Regions from separate parts of the Paenibacillus sp. GD4 genome, predicted to be linked through region 1. Evidence: riboswitches for the same ligand, from Rfam matches in the RefSeq annotation. Region 1 holds a riboswitch; each other region holds the start of a gene.
The links. A riboswitch is a leader RNA that binds a small molecule or an ion and turns the genes downstream of it on or off. The one in region 1 is predicted to bind cyclic di-GMP.
Positions count from the first base shown of each region.

Region 2: it holds a riboswitch for cyclic di-GMP, as region 1 does, so the genes downstream of both, RAC89_RS16050 (C40 family peptidase) here and RAC89_RS24575 (methyl-accepting chemotaxis protein) in region 1, are expected to answer to the same signal.
Region 3: it holds a riboswitch for cyclic di-GMP, as region 1 does, so the genes downstream of both, RAC89_RS13275 (methyl-accepting chemotaxis protein) here and RAC89_RS24575 (methyl-accepting chemotaxis protein) in region 1, are expected to answer to the same signal.
Region 4: it holds a riboswitch for cyclic di-GMP, as region 1 does, so the genes downstream of both, RAC89_RS06625 (hypothetical protein) here and RAC89_RS24575 (methyl-accepting chemotaxis protein) in region 1, are expected to answer to the same signal.

Region 1 covers NZ_JAVCYK010000002.1:286,700-294,528, forward strand. The annotation lists gene RAC89_RS24560 (extracellular solute-binding protein) at 1-1,576, shown strand, start outside; gene RAC89_RS24565 (endonuclease/exonuclease/phosphatase family protein) at 1,676-3,775, shown strand; gene RAC89_RS24570 (Ig-like domain-containing protein) at 3,748-4,503, shown strand; cyclic di-GMP riboswitch class I at 4,614-4,702, shown strand; gene RAC89_RS24575 (methyl-accepting chemotaxis protein) at 4,784-6,931, shown strand; gene RAC89_RS24580 (AraC family transcriptional regulator) at 7,011-7,829, opposite strand, start outside.
Region 2 covers NZ_JAVCYK010000001.1:3,317,318-3,325,146, forward strand. The annotation lists gene RAC89_RS16030 (molybdopterin molybdotransferase MoeA) at 1-239, shown strand, start outside; gene RAC89_RS16035 (YjcZ family sporulation protein) at 300-395, opposite strand; gene RAC89_RS16040 (class I SAM-dependent methyltransferase) at 540-1,262, shown strand; gene RAC89_RS16045 (nucleotidyltransferase domain-containing protein) at 1,276-1,986, shown strand; cyclic di-GMP riboswitch class I at 2,462-2,560, shown strand; gene RAC89_RS16050 (C40 family peptidase) at 2,690-3,634, shown strand; gene adhE (bifunctional acetaldehyde-CoA/alcohol dehydrogenase) at 3,801-6,422, shown strand; partial or broken gene RAC89_RS16065 (IS3 family transposase) at 7,221-7,829, shown strand, end outside.
Region 3 covers NZ_JAVCYK010000001.1:2,808,465-2,816,293, reverse strand. The annotation lists gene RAC89_RS13300 (nitroreductase family protein) at 1-337, opposite strand, end outside; gene RAC89_RS13295 (ABC transporter ATP-binding protein) at 318-1,181, opposite strand; gene RAC89_RS13290 (FecCD family ABC transporter permease) at 1,193-2,236, opposite strand; gene RAC89_RS13285 (FecCD family ABC transporter permease) at 2,233-3,234, opposite strand; gene RAC89_RS13280 (ABC transporter substrate-binding protein) at 3,264-4,280, opposite strand; cyclic di-GMP riboswitch class I at 4,534-4,619, shown strand; gene RAC89_RS13275 (methyl-accepting chemotaxis protein) at 4,700-6,115, shown strand; gene RAC89_RS13270 (AraC family transcriptional regulator) at 6,180-7,025, opposite strand; gene RAC89_RS13265 (phytanoyl-CoA dioxygenase family protein) at 7,059-7,751, opposite strand.
Region 4 covers NZ_JAVCYK010000001.1:1,382,021-1,389,849, forward strand. The annotation lists gene corA (magnesium/cobalt transporter CorA) at 1-339, shown strand, start outside; gene RAC89_RS06610 (hypothetical protein) at 372-746, opposite strand; gene RAC89_RS06615 (HRDC domain-containing protein) at 882-1,883, opposite strand; gene RAC89_RS06620 (hypothetical protein) at 2,103-2,396, shown strand; gene RAC89_RS06625 (hypothetical protein) at 2,448-3,026, opposite strand; cyclic di-GMP riboswitch class I at 3,367-3,460, opposite strand; gene RAC89_RS06630 (glycoside hydrolase family 113 protein) at 3,489-6,833, opposite strand; gene RAC89_RS06635 (glycosyltransferase family 2 protein) at 6,848-7,829, opposite strand, start outside.

The sequences.
Region 1 (7,829 bases):
AGCCTGCAGCGACGGCGATGCCGGAACGAGCCCGGGGACGGCCGACAAGAACACACCGGCACCTGCGGCGGGCGACAAGCTGAATGCTTCCGGATTTCCCATTGTGAAGGAGCCGATCAAGCTGACGATGATGGCGGGGAAAGCCCCAACGACGGCTAATAACTGGAACGAAACGATGCTATGGCAGGAGTACGCCAAGATGACCAACATCAACGTAGACTTCCAGCTAGTGCCGTTCGACGCGTTGACAGAGAAACGGAATCTGATGATGGCAAGCGGCGATTACCCTGATGCGATATACCTCGGAAGATTCAGCACGGACGACTTGATGAAGTACGGTGGTCAAGGCGCGCTTATCAAGCTGAACGATCTGATAGATAAGCATGCGCCTAACTTCAAGAAGATCATGGATCAATATCCTGAAGTGAAAAAGGCGATTACAATGCCTGACGGCAACATCTACAGCTTCCCGAACATGCTTTCCCCGGACTTCCCGTCGGTTCGGATGGGCGCCAAGCTATGGATCAAGAAAGAATGGCTGGACGCTTTAGGGATGAAGGAACCGACAACGCTCGACGAGTTTTACAACTACTTGAAAGCCGTGAAAAGCACCGACCTTAACAAAAACGGGAAGCAGGACGAAGTACCCTTGGGGGCGACCAAGCTGAAGGACGTCATTCTTCACTTCAAAGGTTACTTCGGCCTCCAAAACCGGGGATCGAGTCATCCTCTCGTAGACATGGGAGAGAACAACCAACTGAGGTTCATCCCGACGGATGATCGTTACAAGGAGCTAATAACCTATTTCAATAAGCTGTGGGCCGAGGGCTTGATCGATAAGGATATCCTGGTTAACGAAAAGGACCAAAATAAATTTTTCGCCAAAGGGGCGGAAGGCGTATTTGGTGCAGTACGCGTAAGCAGCCCTTTCACTCTGATGAAACAGACCGGTTATATCGGCGCACCTTCATTGGCAGGGCCGAGAGGCGACAAGCTGCATTCCGAATACCGACCGGCTGTTGCGGGTCCCGGCGCGTTCGTGATTACGAACAAAAACAAAAATCCGGAAGCGACCGTTCGTTGGATGGATTACTTCTTCGGTGAAGAGGGCAACAAAATGTTCTTCATGGGCTTTAAGGACAAAAGCTACATCGAGAAGCCTGACGGAAGCGTCGAATATACGGATGAAATCAACAAGAACCCGCAGGGCTTGACCTTTGAGCAGGCGCTTGTCAAATACGTGACATGGCCGGGCGGCGGTTATCCGGGCATCGTAAGAGAGAAATACTTCAAAGGGGCGGAAAGCATGCCGGAATCTTTGGAGGCGGCGAAAAAGGTTGCGGCCGATTTGCCTAAGGAGGTTTGGCCGGCATTCAGCTACACTGACAAAGAAACCGATCGAATGCAGGCGTTGAACACCGATATTGTAACGTACATTGACGAAATGACAACCAAGTTTATTACCGGCGCCGCACCGTTGTCGGATTGGAACAAGTATGTCGATACGATCAAGAAAATGGGGCTGGACGATTACATGAAAATTTATCAAGCGGCTTACGATCGGTATAAAAAATAAGGTAGCAATGAATTCCAGCTAACCAAGCATGGAGAGGGATGATCACAATTGAAGGGTAAGCGCTTAAGCTATTGTTGTATCCTCACATTCCTAACTCTTATGGTTCAGCTGCTGGTTCCAGCCTGGGTCGGCGCCTCCACAGGGCCGGCTCTTACGGCTGCTCCCCAGCAGCCGCCGCTCAAGCTCAAAGCGGCGACCTACAACATAAACAACGCAAGAGGCACGGATAACGTACCTGACACGACGCGAATCGCCGACGCGATTCGCAGCACCGGCGCCGATGTGATAGCGCTCCAAGCGGTGGATAAAAATTATTCCAGCCGAAGCAGCTATGAGGATCAGCCCAAGCTGATTTCGGAGAAGCTTGGCATGTACTATGTGTTCGCCCCGAACGTCGATCTGGCTCCGGAGCCGGGACGAACCGAGCGGCGCCAATTCGGCACCATGATATTGAGTAAGTATCCTATCGTTTCGTCCATGAATCATCCGCTGTCCAACTCCGGAACAGAGAAAAGGGCTCTGCTGGAAGCGGATATAGACGTTAACGGCACGACAATTCGTTACTTTACAACCCATATGGATACTTCATCAACCGTGAGGCTGAAGCAAGCCGATGAAATCCTCGCCATTGTGAGGAGCCAAAGCGTCCCGGCGATTGTAGCCGCTTATCCTAACGCGCTGGACACTTCCGCAGAAATGAAGCAGTTATTTTCTGAGCTCAGTGACGCTTTCTTCGACCAACCGGAAGCTTTCACAAATCCGTCTCAACTTCCGGCCAAAAGAATCAGCTACATCATGCCGGACCGAAATTGGGAGCTTGGCGAGGCCAAGGTCGTACCATCGCTTGCATCCACGCATCTTCCGATTGTAAGTGAGCTCACCTTGAATCCGGACGCTCACCTGAACCCTAACATCAAGTCGCTGGCTTTCACGGATAAAATCAAGATTGAGACGGTGGGAACGACAAGCACCTTCAAGCTTCAAGCCTATATGACCAACGGTACGATCCGCGATGTGACGAATCATTCACAATACGCAAACACACAGCCCAACGTAGCGGATATTCCGGCGCCGGGCGTTCTCCGTGCATTAGCAAGCGGAACTACGGTCATTACAGCCACCTACGGCCAAAGCACGGCAAATTTGCCGGTTTCCGTGTACTTGAAAAATCCTAACCTGTCGTCGATCAGCGTGAACGGAGTGCCTATCCCCGGGTTCACCCCTAGTCAAACGGACTATTATTTCACCCTTCCGGCCGATAACCGGCAGGTGCCGGCAGTGACGGCCGTAACGGAGGACCCGAACGGCGCGACTAAGATACAGCTGCCTTCCGTCGTGCCCGGAATCGTCTATGTGATCGGCACTGCAGATGACGGATTGACCGCCAAAGAATATCGAATTCACTTCGCAGAGGAGAAAACAGACGTGCATTTTCCTATAAAAATAATGTCCTATAACATTCATCACGGTGCTGACCCGTCCGATAATTACAATCTGGATAGAATAGCCGATGTCATCAGGCAGTCGGGTGCGGACATTGTCGGCCTGCAGGAGGTGGACCGTTATTATTCGAGCCGCAGCAATAACGAAGATACGATCCAACGATTGTCCGACTTGCTTGGCATGCAGTTCGCGTATGGGGCCAATCTGGACCGTCCGCCGTCAGAGCCGGGGCAGCCGAGAAGCCAATACGGCACTGCCGTTCTGAGCAAATACCCCATTGTGCAGAACCAGAATTATTGGCTTACGAGCTATGGTCAGGAGCAGCGTGGGGTACTCGAGACGACGATTGACGTTCAAGGGGTTCAGCTGAGCTTCTATTCCACCCACTTGGGACTGGATGCCATTCAGCGGAATACCCAGGCGGATGAAATATTAGCTATTATGGCGAAACGAAGCGGCCCCAAAATCCTTGTAGGCGATTTTAACGCGAGGCCGTATGCTCCGGAAATGAGCAAGTTCACCAAAGAGCTTCAGAACCAGTTCGCAGACCAGCCGAATGCGTTTACCATTGATTCGGTCAACCCGTCGGCCACGATTGACTATATCTTGGCCTCCAGCGACGTCATGCTCGGTGAACGTGAGAACGCCCGCGTCATTCAGACGCAAGCCTCCGACCATTTACCGATCGTCAGCAACCTGTACCTGAAAAGGCAGCTGCAGCAGTTACAGTGGACCAGACCGATGGGAAGGCGGTGATCGGGGAGCAGTACCCTCTGAAGGTTACCGGCAGCTATTCCGGCGGATTTACTAGTAACGTCACGAGCCATGTGAAATACACGGTATCCGATTCGTCAGTGCTGACCGTGAGCCCGGCGGGTATCGTCACACCGCTGAACCCCGGTGCGGCTGAAATTACGGCGACCTTGGACGGCATTAGCGCGTCATCTACAGTATATGTGATGAGCAACAACTCCCGGCTTGCCGCTATACAATTAGAAGGCGCCCCCCTGGCGGGCTTCGCGGCCGAGCTTCTGGAATATACCGTATATTTGCCGGAAGGCACAAGCAGCGCACTGCCGATTACAGCTGATGCTGCAGATGCTAAAGCCTCTATTGCCGTATCGCAGGCGGAAGGAGTTCCCGGTGCTGCCACAATTGTCGTCACGGCGGAGGACGGGGTGCACCTTACGACTTACCGTGTTTATTTCGAATGGAATACGATTGTTGGCATGGTCTTGAGTCCTGCTGACTGGAAAGCCGAGCCCGGCGAGGAAACCACTGTAACAGCTTACTTGCAGTATAAAGACGGCTCGCGGAAAGAAGCTCCGGAGAAAGTGAAGTTTGCCCATGGCGACGGTTCGGTTGCATCGGTTAACGCCCACGGACAGGTTAAGGCTCATCTTGCAGGCACTTCAAGCATTACAGCTACATTCGGGGAGTATGCCGCTGCTATGAACGTTGTGGTTAACGGCTCTCGAAAGTAGGTTGAACCCACGCCGGTCGTGTTATGTCGAAATTGTAAAAAAGTTTAACAGACCCCCTACCAATTTCCTACCGCATGAGTATATAATAAGAATCGACCTTAGGTAAAAAGACACGATACAGGCACACTTCGCGAAAGCGTTGGCCGCAAAGCTATAGGGGCTACAAAGGGGGAACCCTTCATGCCAGCCAGCTGCCGAATGTTTCAAGCCTCTTGCATTAAAGGAGACCGAAACACGCGGTTTCCTTTTTTTATTTTTCATGACGGAGGGAAATGACAGCATGGCAACCAACAGGACATCCCAAGGCATTGCACAGAAAGTAAGGGTATTTTTCGCACCGGGCGAATGGATCATGAACCGATTGAAGTATGTTAACAAATTTATCGTCATCGGTCTTCTTGTTATCGTTCCGCTATTGGTTCTAACGTTTCTGCAATACTCCAATGCGTCAACCGCATCATCCCATATCAAAGAGGAGCTGCGAGGCGTTACCTATGCGGATAGTCTTAAAGACCTGCTGATCGCTATGGATACGCGGCGCGCGCTCTTTAGCGGCATCATTCTTGGAGATGCCTCTTTACAAGAAAACGTGCCAAAAACCGAGGAAGCCATTCAGCAAGCTATAGTGTCCATAGAACAGCTCAACGGCGAAATGGGCGAGGATTTCAAAACAACGGAGCGATGGAGCGCTATCCTGAAAAAGTGGAACGAGCTCAAGAACAAGGGGACGGATCTTTCTCCTCAGCAAAGCCTTGATCAGCACGGCTCCATTCTAACGGACATTCGTTCTCTGATGACGCATATCACGAATTCCTCCGGTCTCGTTATTGACGGCGAAATAGGAAGCTACTACTTGATGGATTCGGCGCTTAAGCAAATGCCACTGCTGGCGGACCGCGTCGGCCGCGCCAGAGCTTTGGCGATATCCTTCACGGCTGCAAGATCATCCGGCATCGCTACACAGCAGACTCTTACAACTTTGTCTGAGCAAATCAAAACAACGCTGGAGACCATCAATTCGAACCTGATTATTACGGCGGACATCCACGAGCAAGCAGGATCGAAACTGAAGGAAGCTTATAATAACAATGCCGCGGAAACGTCAAAGCTGCTGGAATTCGTCAATCGGGTTACTTTGCTGGATGCTTCTTTCACCATGAAGCCGAAAGATACATACGCCAGCCTAAGCGGGTCAGTGGAGCTAACGTATAAGCAATATGAAACCCAAATGGAAGTTTTGAAGAGCTTGCTCCAGACAAGAATCGATGAAGCGAATATGCATAAGACAATTCTTGTTACGGTAGCTCTGCTGGTGCTGCTCGGTGTCATCTACTTGTTTATTTCGTTCTATGTCTCCGTTCAAAGAGCGGTCGGTGCTTTGGAAGCCTCGGCATCGGAAATAGCTGAAGGGAACCTGACGTTCCGTGTCCGATTGGAGTCAAGGGATGAGCTTGCCATTGTTGCAAATGCCTTCAATCGGATGGCGGATACGTTTAGGGAAACGATTCTTGCCGGTCAGCAGGCGTCCGAGCAGGTAGCTGAGTCGGCGGAGATGCTGACACGCAATGCACACGCATCTACCCAGGCAAGCAATCAAATTACGGAAGCAACCCAGCAAGTAGCCGCCGGAACCCACACGCAGCTGAAGGGGGCTGAGGAAACCTCCGTAGCCATGGAGGAGATGGCGCAGGGGATTCAGCGAATCGCTGAAACCTCCTCTACGGTAGCGGAAGCCGCAGCGACAGCCGGTGAGCAGGCGATAAGCGGTAACGAAGCTTTGCAGCAGGCGATTGGGCAAATGAACAAGATTCATGCTACGGTAGGGGAATCCGCCGCCGTTGTACAGCAGCTGGGTAAACATTCCGAGGAAATCGATTCGATCATCGGCGTCATCTCCGAAATCGCGGTTCAGACGAATTTACTTGCCTTGAACGCTTCCATCGAAGCGGCGCGGGCAGGGGAACACGGCGCCGGCTTTATGGTCGTAGCTTCCGAGGTCAAGAAGCTGGCAGAACAGACGAAGCAATCGGCGGGACAAATTACCGAGGTGATTCGGGAGATACAGAAGCAAACCGGCGGAGCCGTCACACGGATTATGTCCGGTGTGGAGGAGGTTGAGCTGGGCAAACAGGTCATCGGGCAAGCCGGCAGTATGCTTGAGCGGATCGTTGCTTCCGTACAGCAGGTGTCCGATCAGATCCAGGAGGTATCCGCAGCCGCGCAGGAGATGTCCGCCGGTACGGAGCAGGTGACCGCTTCGATGGCAGAGATGGTGACAACCTCCCGCAACGCCGCCGATCATGCCTTGCAGGTGTCATCCTCCTCGCAGCAGCAGCTTGCTTCGATGCAAGAAATTTCCGCTTCCTCCGACGAACTGGCACGTATCTCTCAGAAGCTGCGTTCCGTGATAACTCAGTACACCGTATGATATTAGCGTAAGAATAACCGCTCTCTGAAATAGGGAGCGGTTATTTCCATTGTAGACGATTGCCTTGTAACGTGACGGCTTAATGCAATCCTGCGATGCCTTTCAGCTGCCGCTCCCGGTACTGTCTTGGCGTCATGCCGCGTATGCGCAGGAACGCGCGGGAGAAGGTGGAAAATGAGGAGAAGCCGGATTCATAGGCGACCTGTGAAATCGGCAGCTCGGAGGATATCAACAGGCTGCAAGCATGCCGTACGCGCAGCTCATGCAGCAGATCGACGAAATGGATGCCGTAGGCTTCACCGAACAGTGTGCTGAGCTGGGACGGATGGACGCCGAAGCGTTCGGACAAGGACGTCAAGGATAAAGGGTCCAAATAGTGCTCATACACGTACTGTACGACCGGCCAGATTCCTTTCGTATTGACGGAGGAAGGTTGACGGACTGCCGCCGACGGGACGATTCCGCTGCTGCGCACGAACAAGGACAGCGCCTCAAGGAGAAGGGCTCGGAGCATGACAGGACGCCACGGGAGCGTCGATTCGTGCTCCTGATAGAGCTTCTTCCATAGGTTCCAGCCTTTTTCGTAATCGGTGCCCTGCAATTGTGCATGCGCAGGCTGGCTGCCATGTTGACCGAGCAGAAGATCCTTTACGCCCCATGCGGCTTCCGGTCCCGCAGTCAGCAGCTTCATATCGAAATTGCAAATGAACATGACAAGCGGATGGTCCCGGTTAGCCCAATATTCATGAATCTGGTACGGCAGCAGTAAGACCATAGTCCCGGGAAGCAGCTCGTGCTCGGTGCCATTGATGCGTTCCGTTCCTTTTCCCTCTATAACAAAGGAGAATTCAATGAAATCATGCCGATGCGAGGCAACCGAGGTGTACTTTTTTTTCTT
Region 2 (7,829 bases), on a different contig from region 1:
CCAGAGAATGTACCGCATTGCTGGATGCGGATTACGGCAAAGGCTCCGCTTACCCGCGCTATGTAAGAGCCCGTACTTACACCGAGCAAGCAACACTAAAGGTAGCGCCTGCCGGTAGGGACAAGTCCAGCATCATGGTATCAATCAAGGATGCGGAGTGTTTGCTGTGCATTCCTGCAGGCGGGCAAGCCCCTCCCCGCGGAGCCTTGGTTCGCGTGCTTCAGCTGGCGGAAGCTTAAAAGAAGGCAGGAAAGAGCGTCGGCCGAAGTGGTCGACGCTCTTAATCGTCCCTGTGTCATTTAGACAAAGAAACCTGCGGACAAAATGATGACCAACAGGATGTAAAGCACAAGGATCGCTGCTGTGGAAGAGCGGTAGCCTGCAACTGCACTCATGTCTATCACCTCCCTGACGTTTTCTACAACAGCATATGGAGCCGCTTATGAATTGTTTGGACGGATGCCCTGAGGCAATCGCCCAAACCATCTCCTCGCTCCGCGCATTTACTTATTAGTAGTGTGCGAAGGAGAGGATTAACCTTGAAATATTTAGATATGTTAACGCATTTGGGAATAGGCAGCGCCCATCCCGGAGGATTCGCTTTTACCTTAAAAATGCTGGATACCATTCCGCTGCAGCCGGGCAGCTCCATTCTGGAGGTTGGGTGCGGAACAGGCCGTACAGCATGTCTGCTTGCACAAAAGGGCTTTCAAGTATATGCCGTCGACTTGCGACCGGGGATGATTGAGAAGGCGAAAAAGCGCAGTGAATTGCAGCAGGTGAAGGTAGATTTTGCGGTAGGCGATATTTGCCGGCTTCCTTTTGGGGACAATCAATTTGATCTTGTCCTTGCCGAATCCGTTACCAACTTCGCGGATGCATCGGCAGCCGTTTCGGAATATTACCGTGTGCTGAAGCCCGGGGGGATGTTATATGACAGTGAAGTGATCCGCCTTCACGATGTGACGGGAGGCATTAAAGACGAACTGGTGGAATTTCTAGGCATTGCCCAACTGCTATCTGCAGAGGAATGGGGAGCGATTCTGGAAGCGCAGGGCTTCACCGACATTCGTCTCTCCGTCTCCCCTATGGAAGAGCTGTCGGCGCAGGATGACCTAAATCATCCGGATGAGCATCAAATCGTAAGTGAAGGTGCCTATATTGACGCTTCCGTATGGCACACCTCGCTTACGTATACGGACATGATGGATCAAAGCAGAGACTTCCTGGGTTCAGCCGTTCTTGTGGGGTCGAAGGGATAAGATGGCGGGCCGAGTGTCTTCCCTGAAAGCGGCGGAATGGTTTCTTGAGAAGCAATTTCCCGAATGCAATGCAGCCATACTTGCCGGTAGTGCCGTGAAAGGCATGGACACCTCGGATTCCGATCTGGATCTGGTTATCCTGGATGAATCGCGGTCGTATCCGTTCCGCAAAACGTACACCGCCCACGGCTGGTTGATTGAGGCATTCGTGGTTACCCGCGACAGCTTTCCTATGTTTATCGAGGCGGCAGCCGAGTCGGGACTTCCGTCGATACTGCGTATGTGCACCGAAGGAGCGGTTCTGCGGGATGACGGTTCGGCGGCGGAGCTTATCGGACTGGCACGGGATGCGCTGCAGGCCGGACCCTACGAGTGGACTACGCAGCAGCTGAGCGATGCCAGGTATGACATCACAAATGGCTTGCTTGATCTGCAAAGCAGCAGGGATCGAGCTGAGAGATTGTTTATTGCTGGGAAACTGATCGGTTCTGTGCATGAATTTGTATTAAGAGCTAACCGGCAATGGATAGGAGACGGGAAGTGGGCCTTGCGTATGCTGCGGAGGTTCGACGAAGAGCTGAGTAATTCGTTGGTCGCTGCGCTGGAACAGTTATACCGCAAGGATGAGCATGAGCCGGTCATACAGCTGCTACATGAAGTGCTGCGTCCGTACGGCGGACTGCTTACCGAGGGATACAGCGAAGGATGCTGGGAGGAAGAGTAGAGGCTGGGGGCAGGTATGGGGAACTATATAGATCAGGTCTAAAAGAGGATTTAATTCCAACCGGCCCTTCGATAGATACGACTTCAAGGATATAAACTCCTAAATTTAAAGGTATAATATGGTAACCGGCGAATGAAAACACGGCTACTGCATTTTTATTGATACGAATGACCTCCCCTTAAAAAAGAAACGGGATACGAAATGTCCGAATGTATAGGACCAATAGTCTATATTTCTCTAACCTCCCCTAAGGATCCCTGCTGCCCAATGCTGTAAATCTCCAGGAACGACAAGCGCCGTGAAATCAACGAACTTCTCAAGCACTTGGAGTCCTTATAAGTCCCTTACAAAAATTAACATGAGCACAATAGGCAATAAAACTTAAATATTCCATGGAAAAAAATACGCATTTGGACACATGCCGGAAAAATATTGTCGAATTATACTCAGAGTATGCAAAGCATTTCCACTTTCCGTCCCGAAAAGGCAAACCTGATGAAAATCAGCGGCGCAAAGCTATAGGGGCTACGAAGAACGCCGGTTTCGGTGTTCTTCTTGCCAGCCAGCTGTCGAACGATCGAAGGAAAGAGGACCTCCGCAAGACGTCTGCGCGCGGCGTTGCAGCGGAAGATTCTTTTTTTACATCGTTCCCTAGGCAACTCCGGATCGGGTAGGACATTCTAACAACTCGGGGGAATTAACGATGAAAAAAATGTGGATCGCCGGCTTAGCCATGCTTATGATGTGTATGCTTCTGGTTCCGATGCAGGCGGCGAAGGCCGCCGAGACCGTTACCAAGCTTAAGGCGACGAAAAGCGTCAGTTTCCGGGACAAGCCGTCCACCTCAAGCAATGTCATGCGCTACCTCAAAGCCGGTGAAGTGGTAACGGCCTTGCAGCTGGTCAATCCCAATTGGTATCAAATTCAGGATGCTCAGGGTTTGACTGGGTACGTCAGCTCCAGCGGCACTTACATTGATGTTTTATCGAATGCGGAAGTGATCGCCAAAGTGAATTTCCGTACGCAGCCTTCGACTTCGTCTTCGATTATCCGCTCCTTGCCGGTGGGGGAGGGTCTTTATGTCATCGAGAAGGTGAATGCTTCCTGGTACCGGGCGGAGGATGCCTCTGGAGTGAGCGGCTACGTAAGCGCAGGTTCGCAATATCTGGCAACGGATTTCTCCGTTACCGGTGTGATCCTGCCTATGGCGGAGCGGGTGGAGAGCATTATCAATTCCGGTACGGCTTACTTGGGAACTCCTTATGAATTCGGCTCTACCCGTTGGGAGGATTCCACCTTCGATTGCTCTGATTTCATGCAGACGATCTTCTGGCTCGGCGCAAGAACGGTGCTCCCGAGTGATTCTCAGGCACAGGCGGACTTTGTGAGGGGCAAGGGCAACCAGGTAAACGATTGGAGCCAGCTGAAGCGCGGCGACCTGATGTTCTTCATGTCCTACAAAGGCTCCAGTGCTTCGGATTACCAAGGGATCAACAAGTCAACGGAGCCGGTTACGCACGTAGGCATTTATCTCGGGGACGGCCAAATGCTGCATACGTATTCGGTCGCTTCGGGCGGCGTACGCATCGATTCGATTAGCGGAACCCAGTGGAACAACCGGTTTTTGTACGGCGGTTCGGCGTATTGATTCGAGCAAGGTACATAGGATGTGAGAAGGATCACCTGAGGGTGGTCCTTTTCTTTTTTGTGCAGGAAAAAAATATTTACGGTGTGAGCAACTTCATAGTTCTTTCCTTGTGAAAAAAGTAACATAGTGATCAGGAAGGATCATTTCTATAGAGGAGTGGATGGAGATGGCAGTAAACAAAGCACGGCAGGAGACGGAAAGGGCGGAGAACGTGTCCGTCCAGCAGCAGGTAGACCGGCTTGTGGAACGGGCCAAGGCGGCACAGCAGGAGTATATGAGCCTGGATCAAGACGCGATCGACCGCATTGTGCAGCAGATGGCGCTCGCCGGGCTAGACCGGCACATGGCGCTTGCGAAGCTGGCAATAGAGGAGACGGGACGCGGGGTATACGAGGATAAGATTACGAAAAATATTTTTGCGACGGAATATATTTATCACAGTATCAAGTATGCCAAAACGGTCGGCGTTATCGAGGAAAACCCGTATGAGAACTTCAGTGTCGTAGCGGAGCCGGTTGGTGTCATTGCAGGGGTGACGCCGGTGACGAACCCGACTTCAACTACGATGTTCAAGTCACTGATTGCTGTCAAAACGAGAAACCCGATCGTATTCGCGTTTCATCCGTCGGCGCAAAAGTGCTCCGTGGCGGCTGCCGCCGTTGTTAGGGATGCGGCTGTAAAAGCCGGCGCGCCGGAGGATTGCATCCAATGGATCGAGACGCCCTCCGTCGAGGCGACACAGCTGCTGATGAACCATAAGGATGTCGCGTTGGTCCTGGCCACGGGGGGATCCTCGATGGTGAAATCCGCCTACAGCACTGGCAAGCCGGCACTGGGAGTCGGTCCGGGCAATGTGCCTTGCTTCATCGAAAAGTCGGCCGATCTGAAGCAGGCGGTAACGGATTTGATTCTGTCGAAGACGTTCGACAACGGCATGATTTGCGCATCGGAGCAAGCGGTCATTCTCGAGGAGCCGATTTACGATGCGGCGAAGCGCCTGATGAAGGAAATGGGCTGTTACTTCTTGTCCAAGGAAGAGACGGAGCTCGTATCCAGACTTGTCATCCATCCGGAAAAATGTGCCGTCAACGCCGTTATCGTAGGGCAGCCGGCGGTCAAGATAGCTGAGATGGCCGGTGTGACGGTGCCTTCGGACACGAAAATCCTTGTTGCCGAGCTTACGGGGGTCGGCGCTGCGCATCCGCTGTCCGCCGAGAAGCTGAGTCCCGTATTGGCGTGTTATAAGGTGAAGCATGCGGAGCAAGGCATTCAGCGGGCCGCCGAGGTGGTGGCGTACGGCGGGATGGGACACTCCTCTGTCATTCATTCGAACAATAAGACGGTCATCGAGCAGTTTGCCTCCGTGCTCAAGACCGGGCGGGTCATTGTCAATTCACCTTCTACGCACGGGGCGATCGGGGATATTTATAATACGAACCTTCCTTCGCTTACGCTTGGCTGCGGCTCCTACGGTCATAACTCCACTACGGCGAACGTGACGGCCGTGCATCTGCTCAATCTGAAGCGGGTCGCTTACCGTACGGTGAATATGCAGTGGTTTAAGGTACCGCCGAAGGTGTATTTCGAGAAGGGCTCGACCCAATACCTTGAGAAGATGCCTGACATCACGCGGGTGATGATCGTTACGGATGCGGCCATGGTAAAGCTCGGGTACGTGGAGCGGGTGGAGCACTATTTGCGGAAGCGGAGTAAACCGGTGTTGATAGAGGTATTCTCCGAGGTAGAGCCCGATCCGTCGGTAGAAACGGTGGAGCGGGGCACCGCGATGATGGCGGCCTTCCAGCCGGACTGTATCATTGCCTTAGGCGGAGGGTCTCCAATGGACGCAGCGAAGGCGATGTGGCTGTTCTACGAATACCCGGACACCAGCTTTCATTCGTTGAAGCAGAAGTTCATGGACATCCGCAAGCGTGTCTATAAGTATCCCCGCTTGGGGCGCCGGGCCAAGTTCGTGGCGATCCCGACGACGTCCGGTACGGGCTCGGAGGTAACCTCGTTCGCGGTCATCACGGATAAGAAGGTCGGCCACACCAAGTATCCTTTGGCCGATTACGAGCTGACGCCGGATGTGGCGATTATCGATCCCGAGTACGTGTACAGCTTGCCGAAGACGGCTGTAGCGGATACAGGGATGGACGTGCTGACTCACGCGATTGAGGCCTATGTGTCCGTCATGGCGAACGATTACACGGATGGGCTTGCTCTGAAGGCAATCCAGCTGGTGTTCAAGTATTTGGAGGCTTCTTATGCCACAGGCGACCCACTTGCTCGAGAGAAGATGCATAACGCTTCCACGATTGCGGGGATGGCTTTCGCCAATGCGTTCCTTGGCATTAACCACAGTCTTGCGCATAAGTGGGGCGGGGAATTCCACACCGCACATGGCCGCACGAATGCGATTCTGATGCCGCACGTCATTCGGTATAATGCACGGAAGCCGACGAAGTTCGCCTCGTTCCCGAAATACGACCATTTCGTGGCGGATGAGCGGTATGCAGAGATTGCCCGCTTCCTGGGGCTGCCTGCGAAGACGACCGAGGAGGGCGTAAACAGCTTGATTGAAGCGATTCGGGACCTGAACCGGAAGCTCGGTATTCCGGAGAAGTTCGCCGATCTTGGCATTGATCCTGCTGTGTTCGAGAAGCGGGTAGAGGAGCTGGCGGATCGTGCGTTCGAGGATCAATGCACGACCGCAAACCCAAGGATGCCTCTTGTCACGGAGCTGGCTGAGGTGTATCGCAAGGCGTTTTATGGAAGGTTTGAGTAGATACATGCTACCAATTGGGTTATACTGGTAAATGGAGACGAGGAACGTCCTGTACTGCTTCTGGTTTTGGAGGAGCGGCGGCAGGGCGTTCTTTTCATTTTTCACAGGAGGTTGATTTGGAGAAAAGACAGGGGGAACGTCGCAGCAGATTGGAGCGAGGGCAACGGCATGGAGAGGTGATGTTCTTGCGACATGTGTGGTGGCCTATGGTGGGGAGCTTCGAGTACCTACATCCGGGGTATGAAGTACTGAATAGGCGGGACGATCCTATTGCCCAGACCGAAGGATGTGGAGCTGCAGCAGTAGGAGGGGGCTGGGGTGGCGAGGAGCAATGGAGTGAATGTGGCAGGGAAAGTGACTGCATCTTATACAGCTAATCCGGCTGTATTGATTGAGTGGGGGGATAACAGCAATAACTCCTAGCCATAAACCGTTTATGATCGTTGTCAGCAAAGCGGAAAGAGTTGAAATAATGGCACTTCTGCCATTGCGCGCTACGAAAGGTCCGAAATTCCGCCAGTAGTGGCAAAAATGCGACTAATCGCCTCAGCTTCCTGGTTGTAAGGCGGGAAGGGGCCAAATAATGGCACATTTGCCATTGCGCGCTACGAAAGGTCCGAAATTCCGCCGGTAGTTGCAAAAATGCGATTAATCGCCTCAGCTTCCTTGTTGCAAAGTGGGAAGAGGCAAAATAATAGCACTTCTGCCATTCTGGAGCTAGACTAGAAAGTAGACACACTCTATCAGCGACCTGGTACAATAAAATAAACTGAAAGGTCGAGGTGTGTCATGGGAGATATTCGTCAGCATTTTGATGAAGAGTTCAAGCGTCAAACCGTAAAACATATGCAAGAGAGTGGGAAAACCCCAGCCGAAGTGTCCAAAGAATTGGATATCCCTGTAAGCAGCATTCGAGCGTGGAGAAAGCAGTTTACCAACACGGGTGAAAAGTCGCAACTGTTTGTCGATTACGAACGACTCAAAAAGCTCGAAGAGATGAATCGAGAACTTCAAGAGGAGAACGAGATTCTAAAAAAGGCGATGCACTTCTTCACGAAAAACCGAGACTGATTTACGCGTTTATCCGTAAATTCCGCTTCCAGTTTCGTGTTGAGAAGATGTGCTCTGTGATGGGCGTTTCCCGAAGCGGTTACTACAAGTGGCTGAACCGAAAGCCAAGCGAACAGGAAAAGCTTCGCAAGAAACGGATGAAGCGAATCCAGCATCATTTCTATGCCTACAAGCGTCGTTACGGCAGTGATAAGATTGCAGCCAAATTGCGTGAAGAAGGCGATACCATCTCGACGAAAACAGTGGCTCGCCTGATGAAAGAGATGGGGCTGCGCTCTTGCACAGTGAAGAAATACAAAGCAACCACCAACTCGAAACATAATCAACCGGTGTATG
Region 3 (7,829 bases), on a different contig from region 1:
CCTCCCACTGCTTCCGGCGTGGATCCTCCTTCATAATCACCACAAGATGGGCGGGGACATTCATGAAATAGTTCCACTTGGGCTCTCCGTGCTTCTTCTTTTCTTCGTCGGAATAGGTCCGGAGCATGGCATCCGCCAGGATCGACCGCCCTTCTCCCTTATACAGCAGGAAACGCCAAGGCTGCCTATTCCCGTGGTTGGGCGCCCACACCGCGACATTCAGCAATTCCACAATCAACTCCGTCGGTACAGGGTCACTCTTGAAATCGCGGATCGTTCTTCTGTTCTTGATCAGCTCCGCCATCGTCCCGGCATGTTTATACGCTAATAAGCTCACTTTTTTGCGCCTCCTTAGGCTCCTTGATGGTTTGGATCGAACCGTACTTCCGCTCGGCCCGTCGGCCTTTCCCCTGCGGAATACAGAGCGGCGTACCGAAGTAGGGATCCTCCACGATGCTGCACTCCATCCCGAATACATGCCGAACCAGCTGCGGGTGGATCACCTCTTCCGGCTTGCCTTGCGCATAGACGGTTTTATCCTTGATAGCGACAAGATGATGCGCGTATCGGCAAGCAAGATTCAAATCATGAAGAACCATGACAATCGTCCGCCGGTCCCGTTCATTCAATTCGAACAGCAAATCCAAAATATCCACTTGATGGGCCATATCAAGATAGGTTGTCGGTTCGTCCAGCAGGATCGTATCCGTCCCTTGAGCCAAGGTCATCGCAATCCACGCACGCTGCCGTTGTCCGCCGGACAAGGAATCCACCGGCATTTCGGCCAGCGCCTCGGTCTTGGTCACGCGCAGTGCCTCCCGGACAAGACGCTCATCCTCCTCCGTCCACTGCTTTAGCCAGTGCTGATACGGATACCTCCCCTGCTTCACCAGCTGGAATACGGTTAACCCTTCCGGAGCGATGGGTCCCTGCGGCAAAATGGACAAGCGCCTCGCGATCTCTTTGGTGGGGATCTTCGCAATCTGCTTGCCGTCCAGCACGACCTCTCCCTTGGACGGCTTCAATAAACGGGCCATCGAGCGAAGAAGCGTCGATTTGCCGCAGCCGTTGGAGCCGATCAAGACGGTAATCTTGCCCTTGGGTATGGACAGATCGAGCTGTTCGATAATGCTTTCGTTGCCATAGGTCAAATGCAGATTTCTAGCCACTAAGGAATGCATGGTCATCTCTCCTATTTGGAATTGCGCTTGGTGTACAGCAAATAGATAAAGAAGGGAGCGCCTACAGCCGAGGTAAATACGCCTACCGGAATATCGAGCGGAAGGAAGAAGGTTCTCCCGGCCAGATCAGCCAGCATAACAATCGCGCCGCCCAGCAAGGCGGAGACGGGAAGCACACTCTCGAAGCTGGAGCCCACCAGCTTGCGGGCCATATGCGGGGCTATCAAGCCGACAAACCCGATCCCTCCGGCTACGGACACGGCCGAGCCCGCCAAGGCTACACTGATGAACAGCAATACCAAGCGGTTTCGTTCAACCCGGCTTCCTGCGCTTGCCGCGACGTCATCCCCGAGCTGGCCGATGTTCACATGGCGGGCCATCAGGAAGGAGAGAGGAATCAGAATCATCGTCCAAGGCAGCACCGTCAGGACATTCTCCCAATTGGAGGCGTACACCGAGCCTGTCAGCCATAGGTACGCCTGGCTCACATCCTTGTTCTCGCTAAAGACGATCATCATCGTGGTGGCAGCCGACGTCAGGGACGACATCCCGATTCCGACCAGAATGAGCCGGATGGGGGTAACCCCTTTTTTCCAGGCAAGCAAATACAAGACGACCGATACAACACCCGCGCCTAGCATCGCGCTGACCGGCAGCCAGCGAATGCTGAACGCGCCGGCGGTTAACGTCAGGAAGGACACCGCTGCAACGGAGGCTCCTCCGGTAACGCCCATGATATCGGGTGACGAGAGCGGATTCCGGATGATCCCTTGCAGGATGGCGCCCGCCGCTGCCAAGGAGCTCCCAACCAGCAGGGAAATGACAATCCGGGGAAGCCGCAGCTTCTGGATGACCATGGAATGCTCTTCGGCCCCCATGCCGAACACGCTTCGAATGACATCGGCAGGAGAAATGTACATCTCCCCCATACCTGTGCTAACCACGGCAATGAGGATACAAGCAGCCAGCAAAACGAAGGTTGTCACAACCGTTCGCTTATGAAGCAAAAAGGAAATTCCCCGACGCCGGAACCGAACAGGAACATGCTGCATCATGCTTTGGCCAGCCCCCTTCGCGCGATATAAATGAAAAACGGGGCGCCGATCGCGGCCGTCATCACGCCTACCGGCATTTCCGAGGGAATCATAATAAATCTTGCGACCACATCCGCCAGAAGAAGCAGGGTCGCACCGAGCACGGCACAATACGGAATGACCCACCGATGATCCGTTCCACCGATATAACGCGCAATATGCGGAATTACAATCCCGATAAAACCAATAGGTCCCGCTACCGAAACGGAGCCGCCCGCAAGGACGACGATAATGATCCCGGCCGTCAGCTTGACCCACATCGTCCTTTGTCCTAAGCCTTTCGCCGTATCCTCGCCCATCAGGAGCAAATTCATATCTCTCGCAATGAACCATGCGACCGCCCAGCTCACGGCCATATAAGGAAATACGGCCATAATCATATCGGGAGAGCGGCCCGCAATCGTTCCCGTCAGCCAATACAGCACCGTTCCGAGGCCTTGCTTGTTCAGCACCAGAATCGCTTGGGTAAACGATGCGAATAAGGCGGACATGGCAGCGCCGGCGAGTACGATTTTGAGAGGAGTCAAGCCGTCTCTGCCCATTGAGCCCAGCACGTAAACGAACACAGCTGCCAGGGCAGCTCCTATGAAGGAGATCCACATCAGCCATTGCATGGATGAAATCGAGAAGGCGATGGCTGCAAGGACGACGAAGAAGGTAGCCCCGGCATTCACTCCTAGCACACTGGGCGAAGCGAGCGGATTGCGTGTCAGCGTCTGCATCAGCGTGCCCGCGATGGCAAGGCTGGCCCCTATGGCTGCGGCAATGCAAGCCCTCGGCACACGAGTAGTGCGGATAATGATTTGGTCGGCGACATTCTCATCGTAGTGAAAGACGGACGCCCAGGCGGTATGCCAATCGTATTGGGTCGCACCGAAAAGGATGCTGGAGACAAAGCTCAGCAGCAGGACCAGCAGGAGAGCCAGCAGACCGCCGGCCTTCGCTACAGTCGAATGCATCAGATTCATGGTGAAACGCTCCCTAGGAACTACTTGATTTCAAAATAATGGTAGAGGTCATCCAGCATTGCCTTTGCCGCCATGGACCCGCCGGCCAAGTTCCAGGTGATCGTGTCGACCTTGTAGTACTTCCCGTTCTTGACACCCTTCAGGCTCTTCCAGAGAGGATGGGAGGTCCAATCGTTTTGTGATTTGGCTACCGTCGGCTCATTCTCATTGAGTCGGGTAATATCGAATATGTAGTCCCCATCCAGCTGCGACATCTGCTCCTTCGAGGTGAGGTTCACCACGGCCTTGCCTTCCACCATTTGCGCCTTCGGACGAGGCAATCCTAGCTCCTTGAAGATCGTGCCGGCAAACCCTGTCGCATAGAAGCGCGCGCTGCCGTCCCGTTCGAACCGGACAATCGATACCTCCGATTTGGCCAGCTTATCTCCCGCCTTCTGTTTAAACTCCGCCACACGGCGATCCCATTCGCTAAGAATCTTCGCGCCTTCCTCCTGCTTGTAGAGCGCATCGGCTGCGATCTTCAGGTTCGCCTTCCAATCGAAAATCTCTTCCGTCATAATCGTCGGGGCAATGCTCTCCAGCTGAGGATAAATCTTCTCATGGCGATTTTTCGTTCCGATAATCAAATCCGGCTTGAGCGCGATAATGGCCTCTACATTGGGCTGGGTTTCCTCGCCGAGGTTTTTCACCCCGTCCATCTGCGCCCGCAAATAGTTGTACCACGGCTTCTCTTCCCACGACTCTACCGAGCCGACAGGCTTCACACCCAGATGAAGCGAAATATCCGTCATCCCGTTGAAAAGAACGACCACCCGTTCCGGCTTTTTCTTTAAGGTTGCCGTTCCCATGGCATGCTTAATGATTTTTTCCCCTGTTGCGGCTGTACTCGCCCCGCCCTGGTCCTTCGATTTCCCCGCTTCCGGAGAAGCTGCCTGATTAACGACTGTTCCCGCCGATCCTCCCGGTGCCGCTGTACTTCCGCAGGCAGAAACCGCCAACGCCAGTACAAATAGGACCATCCATCGTAAAGCCTTCATATTGTTGCTTCCTCCTTAACCACAGCTAATGCAGACAATGCAGTTCGGACTGCGTTTGCTTCGGTGTATTGTATTGATAATAATTATCATTATCATTATAGGATGCGTTTTTTCCAAAGTACATATCTTTTTTTATCCGTTTGCTTTACTGAATTTATCTCAACCAACGAGAAATTTGTCGATTTTTGTTGATAATTTCTAAAGTACACTTTATACTATGGGGGATTAGGTCCTTTCTACTAAATCGAATATTCTTCGTCAACGGCAAACCCCTCGAAAGGCGGGGACGCAAAGCTACGGGTCTAAGGTTTCATTAACTACGATCGCCGGGCTACCGAAGCTGCATGAAAACCGGCTTCCTGGCGGTTTTTTTATTTACATTGATACCCAGTCATACAAAAATCGGGAGGCCAACATCCATGAGACTGAAGACGAAGCTTCTACTTGTTCTTGCAACACTGCTTAGCATGATTGTTTTCATTGGGGTTTATTTTTACATTAACACCGAACACAACCAGAAGATGTACGATGCCCTCTTGCAAAAGCAGGAGTACCGGTTTCACATGAAATCCATTCAATTTCGGTTAACGGGCTTATCCAATGACGAGAGAGGCTTCCTCCTTCAAGGTGATGCAAGCTACCTGCCGGAAATGAAAGCGAAGACCGCCGATATTGACGGTTATTTGCAAACGCTTCGCAGAATGAAGGAGCTCGGTCCTGAGGAGCAGCAGACGATCGATAAAATCAGCCGAAACTTCATTAACTTCTCCGCCGCCAGCAAAAAAGTTCTCGACGCGTACAATCAAGGCAATCCGGCCGAAGCGCTGAAGCTTCATTTTGGCGAAGAGCGCGAGGCCCGTAAGGAGCTGGATCCGATCATAGCCGATTCACTTAACAGTCTGAATGATCAGATCGCCGTCTCCCTTCAGGAACTGGAAGCCAAGCAAAGCTTGAATCAAACCATTATTATTACTATCATCATCGTTTGCTTGGCCATTAGTGCAGCCTTCGGATGGATCATGCTGAACAATTTGCGCTCTGTGATCCGAACCGTAATGGCCTCCGCGCAGAATGTTTCCGCTTCGGCACAGCAGATTTCGGCCAGCACCGAGGAGATTGCCAGCGGCGCCAACGATCAATCCCAATCCGCACAGCACATGACGGAGCTGATTACGGAGCTCTCCATTGCAATCAACTCAGTGGCGGAGAACGCGGAGCAGGCCGCCGAATTTTCCAGCCAAACCGTCTCCATTGCCAAGGAGGGCGGGGAAGCGGTACGCAACTCGATTACCGGCATGGATCAGGTAAGCCGTCAAATGTCCAAGCTGGAGCAGGATTCCGCTACCATCGGTGACATTATTGAGGTTATTGACGAAATTGCGGACCAAACGAATCTGCTGGCGTTGAATGCCGCCATTGAGGCCGCCCGCGCGGGAGAACACGGCCGGGGCTTCGCCGTTGTCGCCGATGAGGTGCGTAAGCTGGCCGAACGCAGCCGGGAAGCCACGAAGCAAATTTCCGGAATCATCAAGGGGATGCAGCACAACACCGAGCTGAGTGTTCTTGCCGTGAAGGAGGGAGTGGCCTTGTCGCAGATGACAGGAGAGTCCTTCGAGCGCATTATTGCGAAGCTGAACGAAACCGCAAGCAAGGTGGTGGAAATTGCCGCTGCCTGTGAGGAGCAAGCCGCTCAATCGGGCGATGTGCTGCGTTCGGTAGAGAGCATCTCCGCCGTAACGGAAGAGACCGCCGCCAGCGTCGAGGAGAATTCGGCGACCTCGCAATCGCTTGCCCAGATGGCGGAAGCCTTGTCCGAATCGATTGCGAAAATTTAAACGTACAAAGGCACGGTACCGTAGGAAAAACGGCCCGTGCCTTTTGTCAATGAATCGAGCGATACTACGGCCTCTGTGATTGTCTAGCATAGGACGACGGAGTCATTCCGGTGATCCGCTTGAAAATACGACTGAAGTAAAATTCGTCCTCATATCCGACTAACTTTGAAATATCGGTTAAAGCCAAGCCTGAGCTCCCCAACAATTCCTTCGCTTTGCTAACCCGCAACCGTATCAGATAATCCTTCGGAGCGAAACCGGTGAGCCGCTTGAACTGCCGCGAGTAATAACCGGTGCTGAGCCCTGCCGTCTTGGCCAACTGTTCAATGGTCAACGGAGATTGATAATGATCGTCGATATACCTGAGAGTAAATTGAATCACTGTATCAGCGTTGTTGCTGTACTGTTGTTCGTACATATTGTCGATTAAGGAAAGCCACAGCTCACGAAACGCCAGATTGCAGCGGTATTGGGAGATAGGATCGTAGGTTTTCCACAATTGAAACACTCTATCAAACCATCTGCGGACTTCGGCAGGCCGTATCGTCATCATCATGCCGCGTAAGGGAGCGAGCCCGTTGTCCGGAGCCTCAGAGATCCACTCCAGCTTATCCTTATAACAAACTCGATAATCGAACCTGATATGGTAAATTTCAACGTCCTCCGAATCTGAAACCGACCACTCAAAGGTCGTATCGGGAACGAACACCATGACCGATCCTGCTTCCAAAGCATACTTGACGTTATTCATCACATAGAAGCCGGAACCTCTTACTATAAAGTGAATGGAATGAATCTTATGAACGTATGGCGCTTGGTACGAACCGGCCTTGAGGATCGTGTTTCCGGCAAAGGTAATCGAGAAAACCGACCTATGGAGATAATCGGCCAACTGAGTCGCATTGATCAATACCTATTCACTCCTTGTATATCAAGAGCATACTCAGAGCGCAGAACGCAGGATTACGTGCTGCTTCCCCCGCCCTATCGGTACCGTCGCCTCCTGATAAGAAACAATGAACGCGCGTCGAACATGATCTGTTTCGTTGCCTTTTGAGGAATGCCATGTCAGCGCGTTAAAAAGAAGCATAGAGCCCGCCTTCATCGGTACCGGTACGGCTTTGGACAAGTCCACCTGCTCCTCATCCAGCGCCCTCCGGCAAGTGCCATGATCCTTCACGGCATATGGCAGCAATCCTCGCTTGTGGCTTTCTGGAACGACCCATAAACAACCGTTTCGCTCATCGGTATCCTGAAGCGGCACCCATATCGACATTCGCGTATCGCTTTTCACCACTTCCGAATAATAGGCGTCGTCTTGATGCCAGTGACAAACTGACGTGCTGTGCGGAAGCTTAGTTAAGAGCTTCGAGGAAAAGATGGAAATCCCCGGTTTCACGATATCCTCAATAAAGTTCAAAATCCGCTCGTCCTGGGCGAATTGCTTGGTCTTGTCTGTCAGCATCGCCAGCTGATAAGTAAATCCCTCGTGTTCCCCCGACTTCTGGACGGGTTCTTCACATTCGTCAAGCTCTTTGTTCATCTCACTCAATTCGTCTGGCGAAAAAAAACTCGAAATGACCACATAACCAAGTTCATCATAATGGTTTTTCTCTTCAGCCGTCAATTTTCTCATCTTACTCACTCCTTATGAAATCGCTTTACTGCATTGTAGCACTAGGCTTTACGCTTCCGCCATGGAGAAATACGATCA
Region 4 (7,829 bases), on a different contig from region 1:
TTGCGGCTGATCAGCGAGCCACTTCGCAAGTACTTCGGCGATATTTACGAGAATGCTGTAAAAATCTCGGAAACGTTCGATACGTTCCGCGATTTGATGGGCAACTTGCGAGAAGCTTACCAGTCCAGTATTGCGAGCCGCGCCAACGAAATTATGCGCGTATTTACGGCGCTGACGACGATCTTCATGCCGTTGACCTTCATCACTGGCATTTATGGAATGAACTTTGATTACATCCCCGGTCTCCATTCCGAGCTGGGCGGCTTATATGCCGTATGCTTTATGGTGGTTGTAGGACTGACCATGCTGTGGTATTTTCGCAAAAAGGATTGGCTGTAGAGCCGATCCTTTTTTCTTGTTGTTTGCTGCGGTTAACCGATACTGCGCTGATCCTCGATCCGGCGAACCCGATCGATGGTTGAATCAAGATCCGTTTCAAGCATCCGTATGCCCCGCTTAATATGCTTGACGTCGAGGGCCACTTCATCGATCTGAAGCTGCAAGCTGTGATGAACGCGGTCAAGCCGGTTTTCCAAGGAATCCATCCTGCTGTCCAATGAATCCATTCTACTATCCAATGAATCCATTCTGTTGTCCAATGAAGTGATTCTGCCTTCTAATGTATCGATTCTACCGTCCAGTCTGTTCTCCATTGTGTCAACTCGCGTGTATAATGCATCCAATTTGGCGTTCGTGATCTCCTGGTTTTTTAGCACGGCTTGCAGAATGGATTTGATTTCTTCCATGTTCTGTATCCTCCTTGGACTCTCTTAGCTTCATGATACTCCAGTACCTGCACGTCTTCAATAGATTTCCAGCTGTTTCACGGAAAAAGAGAGGGCTCCAGACAGAAGCCCCACCTTTCCTTTACATTATTGCTCTTACCCTGCCTCTCTTGCCGTAGTCGCAGCATTCGTCCTGCGGAATTTCAGCCTCAATAGCCGAAGCCATTCGTATACCCGATCTGCATCCTTAGCCGACAGCTCCTCCTGCTTGTACATCGCTTGCAATATTGGCTTCAGGTACCGATCCCCTTGCAGCTCGAAGGCCTGCCAAGCCGCTTCGCGTTCCTTCTCCGGCACCTCGTTCAGCATCCTATCGATGTAAGGCTCCAGATCATAGCCCTCTCGATCGAGCTCCTCAATCCACAGCAGCAAATCCCTTCGTTGAATGCGCGATTGCTCCTGGAGCGAATCGATCTTTTCCCCCTTCGTAATCACCTCGAGAAGCTTGCGTTTGGTCTCTTGCTTGTCCGCCTCCGCCTTCCGCTTCCTCTCCTTCTCCTGCAGCAGCCATGCGAAGAACTCCCCCTGCGTGACCTCTTCCGCTACCCATGACAGCGGGAAAGCACGCTTCTGCTCCTGCTCCGCCGTCATGGACAAAATATCCGCCGCATAGAGCCCCGCCTTGTTCTTCCCGATGCCCGGAAGCTGCAGCAGCTCCTCTTCCGTTTTCGGAACGAAGGTGCTGATCAGCTTCAATACCCGGTTCGTTGCGATGATGAAGGGCGCCTTCCCCTCTTTGCCGGCCTGCTTCAGTCTCCATTGGCGAAGCTGGTCGTAAAGCTCCTCGTTGCTATTCGCTTCGCTATAGTAGTGGAGACGCTGAATGTACATGGTCCTCCCGTCCACCGTAAGATCACCGGAACCCATTTCCAGCAAAGGGATAAACCCTTCCAGCTGCTTCTCCAGGATCCGTTCGCGGAACACGGCCAGCATCTCATCCCAATGAATACCCTCGTACCAGGACTCCTGCGAGGCTCTCCCGTCCTCCTTTACATCACTCCACATCACGTACCATGTCCCCTGGGCCTCGCCGATCGATACCTGGGCCGTTCTTACCCGTTCCTCCTCTGTCTTCTTCTCCAAGCTGTTCAGAAACATCAAATTCAAGATGAGTCCCCCTTCAATGCAATTTAGATTTTCCAAACGCAAAAAGCACCTCTCCTACGAAATCGTAGAAGAGGTGCTTCCTCTTTCGGTTTGAAATTATTACCATATTAACATAGAAAATCCTGATTCGCAACTACCAATTTTGGATAGGTTCGACCTTTACCGGACAAACTGTTACCAGAAAACGAGAAGCTTAGGAGGCCTGCACCAATGGAAGAAAACCGCAGTCAAGACGGCTTCATTGAGGAAGATAAGCACGTTTATACGGATCTGGCTACCGTAGAATCTCAAAGGAACGATCTTACCGCCGAGGAATTCCCGGAGGGTCCCTACGGCTCCTCTTTACCGTTGGAATCCTTAGGGAAAAGCACTCCGTGGAGAGAAAGTCAGCGTTCGAACAATCGCTTCACTTACGAGGACCGCGAGTTTCACGCGGGCAGGTCCCGCGAGTATCCCGGGGATCATCCCACTCACGATTCGTCTGGGGATGATCAGCCGCACTAAAAGAAAACGAGCTCTGGAAGCATTCTCCCAGTGCTCGTTCTTTTATATTTACTATTTTAATGATTTCCATCCATGATAATCATGTACGGCAAATCCTCCGAAGGAAGCGTATTCGTCTGCCAGCCGCTGAACAGCCATGAGCTGCTCCTCCATGTACAGTCTACCTTCTTCATAAAAGGTTACCGAAGGCGTCTCACGGCTTGGGTTGGTCTCCACCGCAAGTATCACCTGTTTTCCAAGCAAGGCTGCTTCCTGCAGCTCTTGCTCGGATGCGGATAAGATCCGCTCCGCCGAGTCGCGATACGCCATAATCGTGATGGAGTCGAACTGATTAATCATCCAGCTGCTTAATGAGCTGTCCTGACCAGGGACTGGAATCTCATCAAACCAGAACGGCATGTCCGCGCCTGCATGCAGCTGCTCCTGTTTGGCAAATCTGCATATAAACTCCATACTGCTTTGCCACTGCCGTATAACCGAATCCCGGTCACTCAGCCACTCCGGGAGCAAGTACGGTTCAATATCTACATGGACACCACTAAACTTCTCTGATTCCTGTGCCTTCGATTGAAATTCGGCAACCCAGCTTAAGAAGGCCTTTACCTGAGTTCTCTCTCTCTCCAAAGCCATTGAGGGAGACCCGTCTAACGCATAAACACGAATCCCCTGCTTTAAGGCCATGTTATTAAAAGCTTTATAAAAAGGCAGCTCTACTTCGTTTGACACTTGTAAATAAAGCTCTTGAACTCCTTTGCTACTAGCAAAGGATATCAGGTCCTGAGGTTTATGGACAATGTCCCATGTATTCCAGACCCATGTTGCCTTAACATGCGGTTTCATATCAGCGCTCGCTCCAGGTGTAGCATAGAAGAAAGCAATTATGGTTACCATTGACAAGAGAACAGCATATGGCAGTCGTCGACGTGGAAACACAGGGTGACACTCCTTCGATTCGCCTATCAGGTCCAGAATCGGCAGCCCGGCTATCATGGCAGACTTATTAAGTCCGCTGTAGACCCGTGGCTTTGCGTCTCTACCTTTCGATAGATTTGCCCTGACGGAATGCTATTATTCATCTTTATTATAGGATAATCACTTCGACAAAGCTACCTTTTCATATAGCTGCTTCATGATGTAGTACGACTTCTTTAACCGTTCCTGGTACTTTGGCGTCTCCCACTTCTCCCATTGATACCTGTACATATCCTCTGCCTTTAACTGACCCTGAGAGATTCCCGGCAGGGAATAGGCGATATCAGGACTACCCGGTGTATCGGAGCTTCCCTGGGATAAAGGCCGGTAGGAAAGAACCGCCATTTTCAGATGATCTACCTGTTCACTGCCTTGCAGCCCCTTCTCCCATAAATCCCCCATAATTTGACGATGGCTGGGATCCTTCACATTAAGCAGCTGCCACGGAATACGGACCTCGACCACATGACCATTCTCATGATAAGCCACATCCGTCATAGAATCGAAATCAGGACTTTTCGGATTGGCATTACCGTATCGCAGAAACCCGGTTTCATACGTTTCTAACGGAAGCTCAAGCGTTTGTCCGCGTACATTAGGAATCGTTAAAGGTCGGTTCAGCACCAGCTTCATTTTATGAAAGACTCCATTATCCTTCTTAGACGCATAATCAAGGAAAGGCATGAATTTCAATTGATGGCCATACTGATAGTAGGTTGAATCATAGTAGCTGTCCACCCAAATTCGGGACTCCTTCGGCCCCTTCAAATCGATGACGAAATCGATCCCCGCATCCGTCGTAAGCCCGCTTCCTCCCGGAATACGATACTGCCCTTGACCGGGAATCGTGTCAAGCAAAATCATAGCCCCTGTCTTGGACCAATCCAAAGGACCGCCATTTTCTCCAAAATCAATTCGGAAGTGAACATAGCCGGCATCACTGGTTACGAATAGCTGCTTTATCTCCCTTTGTTTGTCGTTACTATCCAGGACCTTTACAGGAACGGCCGGCTTCATTGCTACCGGGGAAATTCCCGCTCGGGTCCAATCACTCACATCCCCATCCTCATAAATCGCTGCTTTCGGTTCGGAAGGGTCAAAGGTGAGGAGACCAAAGCTTTGCTCGCTCGTTTGGGTATTGGCCCAAAACGGACGACGGTCCGGATTGTCCAAATCCATAGTATTCCATGTGCGCTTGAACCACTCATCCTGCCAGGTAAACACGATTCCTCCCGCCATGCCCTCATGATATATGTCCTCAAACAATCCAGCGGCAATATTTCCTTGCTCTTGCTCATTGTGCTTCCCCTGATTCCAGCCGTGAACATTCCTATGCGTCATTCCTCTTGAAGAGGGAACTCCGAACTCGGCAATGAGCACGGGCATTCGATGCGCTTGCTTCAAATCATGCAAGTAGCCGGAATAGCTGTTCTTTACCCCTCGGAAATCAACATAATCCGTATATTTCGTTTCATAATTCATGAAATCAGGGTAGTACGGGTAAGTATGATAGGAGGCGAAGTAACCGGCCTGGAATGACGGTTTCTGATTAATAACATTGGGATCAACCGAAACCATATCTTCCTTTGAGAGTGGTTCGGAAGGATGATTCAGCAAATCCGTCGTCGTCCAATTCGTAAAGCTTACCGGCCGCTGCCAATGATACTTATCGGTTTCATAAGCTACGACCTCATCCATCGTTCCCGCCAGCCAGGCTTCGAACGGTGAAGCCTTCTCTGTCTGGAAATAGCGGCCGTTAAAGTCCCCGATGTCACGGTGCTTCTCATTGGTTCCAACTACCACCTCTGGATCCCATTCGATCCCCAGCACCCAACCAAGTACATATTTGGAAATATCCGCCCGATACACGCCCGAAGCATGCCCAGGCTTGGCGGGCAGACTAGCGTTCCCGTGAATCACATCAACTGTTAGCTGAATTTCCTTCTTATACTCGTCGGAAAGCTCCGCAGCATAAGCATCCTGCAAGGAAACCAGCTTCTCTTCGTTAACCCACACACCGTGAAGCAGATAGATTGGCTCCTCCGCCTTGAGGTTATATTCCAGCAGCGCTTCATAAAAGGCAGGAGGATGCAGCGTATAATTCCTTATCACATTGGCTTTCATTTCTCCGATATATTTGAACCAACGCATATATTCGGCCTTGGAAATAGCAGCTTCTCCCGGGAAGTGACCCGGTTTACCTATCCCCAGATTCACACCCTTGATCAAAAAGTCGTTCCAGCGATTATCTTTGTATAACTGCAGATACTGCCCGCCTACCTTAGCAGGAATCGTGATGCCGTCCGCTGTAACCGGAAACGTATTTTCCTTCGGGACGTTCGGCTGCTCCCGCAGATCGGTTGCTTCCTTAAAAATCCGTTTCATCAGCGGCAGGTAAGCCCTCCAATAAAAGCTTTGCTCGCTTTTACCCGAATCCCAAGAAACCGCACGAAATATACTATCCAGCCAAGAAGCCTTGTAGAAGCCGGGCACCTCATTGTTATCCGCATAATCACCTGCGAAATAATAGGCTCGATAGATCCCGGTGTCATGCCGGATCACGGCCGGGAACGTGGATGGCAGCCCTTGCTCCCGCAGCTTATCCTCTCCCGCATCCGTAACGTCGAGTTGATAATAAGCCAATACTTCCTTACTGTCTTCGGGCTCGATTACGTCAAACCAATAGTTATATCTTGCCTTCAGCGAAGAACCGACAAAGGCTTCTCCTTCTTCCGTTAAACGGAATACATTCCCGCTTTTCCCTGTATCTTTCCCTTCTTCCAATACGATGATTTGATCTTGTTCGCTCACAAAAACAAAGCCGGGGCCAGCGAAGGACCACTTTGTCCCGGTTTGATGCTCATAATTGCTTTTGGCCCATTCTGGAAGCTCGCCGCCACCGGACAGCTCAGGAAAAAACCGGCCGATCCAGCCTGACCAGCGCAAGCCCAAAATTTCATACAACGCCTTCTTAGCTTCGGGGTCCGTGGGGCTCCCAAAGGTGTTGAATTCAGCAATCAGGGTTGTTCCTTTAAATAGGGCATTCTTCACCTGGTCGATGTCAGAGGCTTGGAGTCCTCCATAAATTTTGTTCGAACGATTACCGTGCTCAATCACTCCTGAGATGTCGTCTTTATATACGCCATAGGTATCGGCAATATAAAGCAGATCGTAATCGTTCGAAAGATCAAGCTCCCGAATACTATGTCCTTCAGGCTCGGGAACATAGCCATAATAATCTTTTTCCACGGTATAAGCCGTTTTGTCATGCTTCACATACTTCATGTGATTTAAGAGCCACATAAGGCCCTTATGTTCACGAAATGTAGTATCCGGGACTGTTTTGTCCAATATTGCCACATTCAGCAGATGAGAGGGCTGCAAAGCCCAAACGAATACTGGAATAGACAATACGGATAGCAATAACAGAAACCCGGCGACCCATCCAAACCAGGCCCGCTTCATTGTTGTTCCTCCTTCTAGGCTGAAATTCCTTTGCGCTTCATTTCACCCCAGCCCTGCGTCCGACCCAGTAAGGCGGAAACCGTAGCCCCGGCTCTCCAGAACGTAAGCATCGGACGATACCAAAACGCCTCCGAAAGAGCATAAAAAAACAATAAATTCATCTCGGATAACTTCTTGTATTTGCCGAGCCGCCATTCCTCCAAAAGCACGGCGCCCATAGATAAAAAGGATCCGTATACAACCATGAGTGCAAAGAGCATCAAGGAAAATTGAATATAGACTCTGTCTAAGAGAAGATCTAAAACGAGGGTCAGATATCCGATAAACTCAATGAATGGCCCGAGAAATTCAACAAGAAAAAAGAACGGCATGGCTACAAAGCCGATACTGCCATACTTCCGGTTGAATAGCATTTTCCGATGCGTCCATAAGCTCTCAAACAGGCCTCGATGCCAGCGATACCGTTGTCTCCGCAAATATTTCAATGTTTCCGGTGCTTCCGTATAACAAACGGGGTCAGCCACATATTCAATTTTCGCCCCCCATTTCTGTTCTATGTTCATCCGGTGAAGCCTCACGACCAGCTCCATATCCTCACCGACGGTATCCGCCTTATATCCGCCCGCTTGAATCACTCTGGAGGTTTTAAACACTCCAAACGCGCCGGAAATGATGAGCAGCAGATTCTCCCGGCTTAAGCCGATACGCCCCATCAAGAACGCGCGCATGTATTCGATGCTTTGCATAATGACAAGTGGATTATGAGAAAGCCTCATTTCTTTCATTTGTCCCTGAATGACCTTGCTTCCGTTGGCAATAAGTACATTTCCGCCTGTCGCCAATATTTCTTCATCCGTGTTCTCTACGATAGGCTTCATAATTTTTAGAAACGAATCAGGGTCTAGAACAGTATCTCCATCAATTGAAGCAAAATAAGGGTATTTGGACAAGTTAATACCCGAATTCAAAGCATCCGCTTTTCCCCCGTTTTCTTTA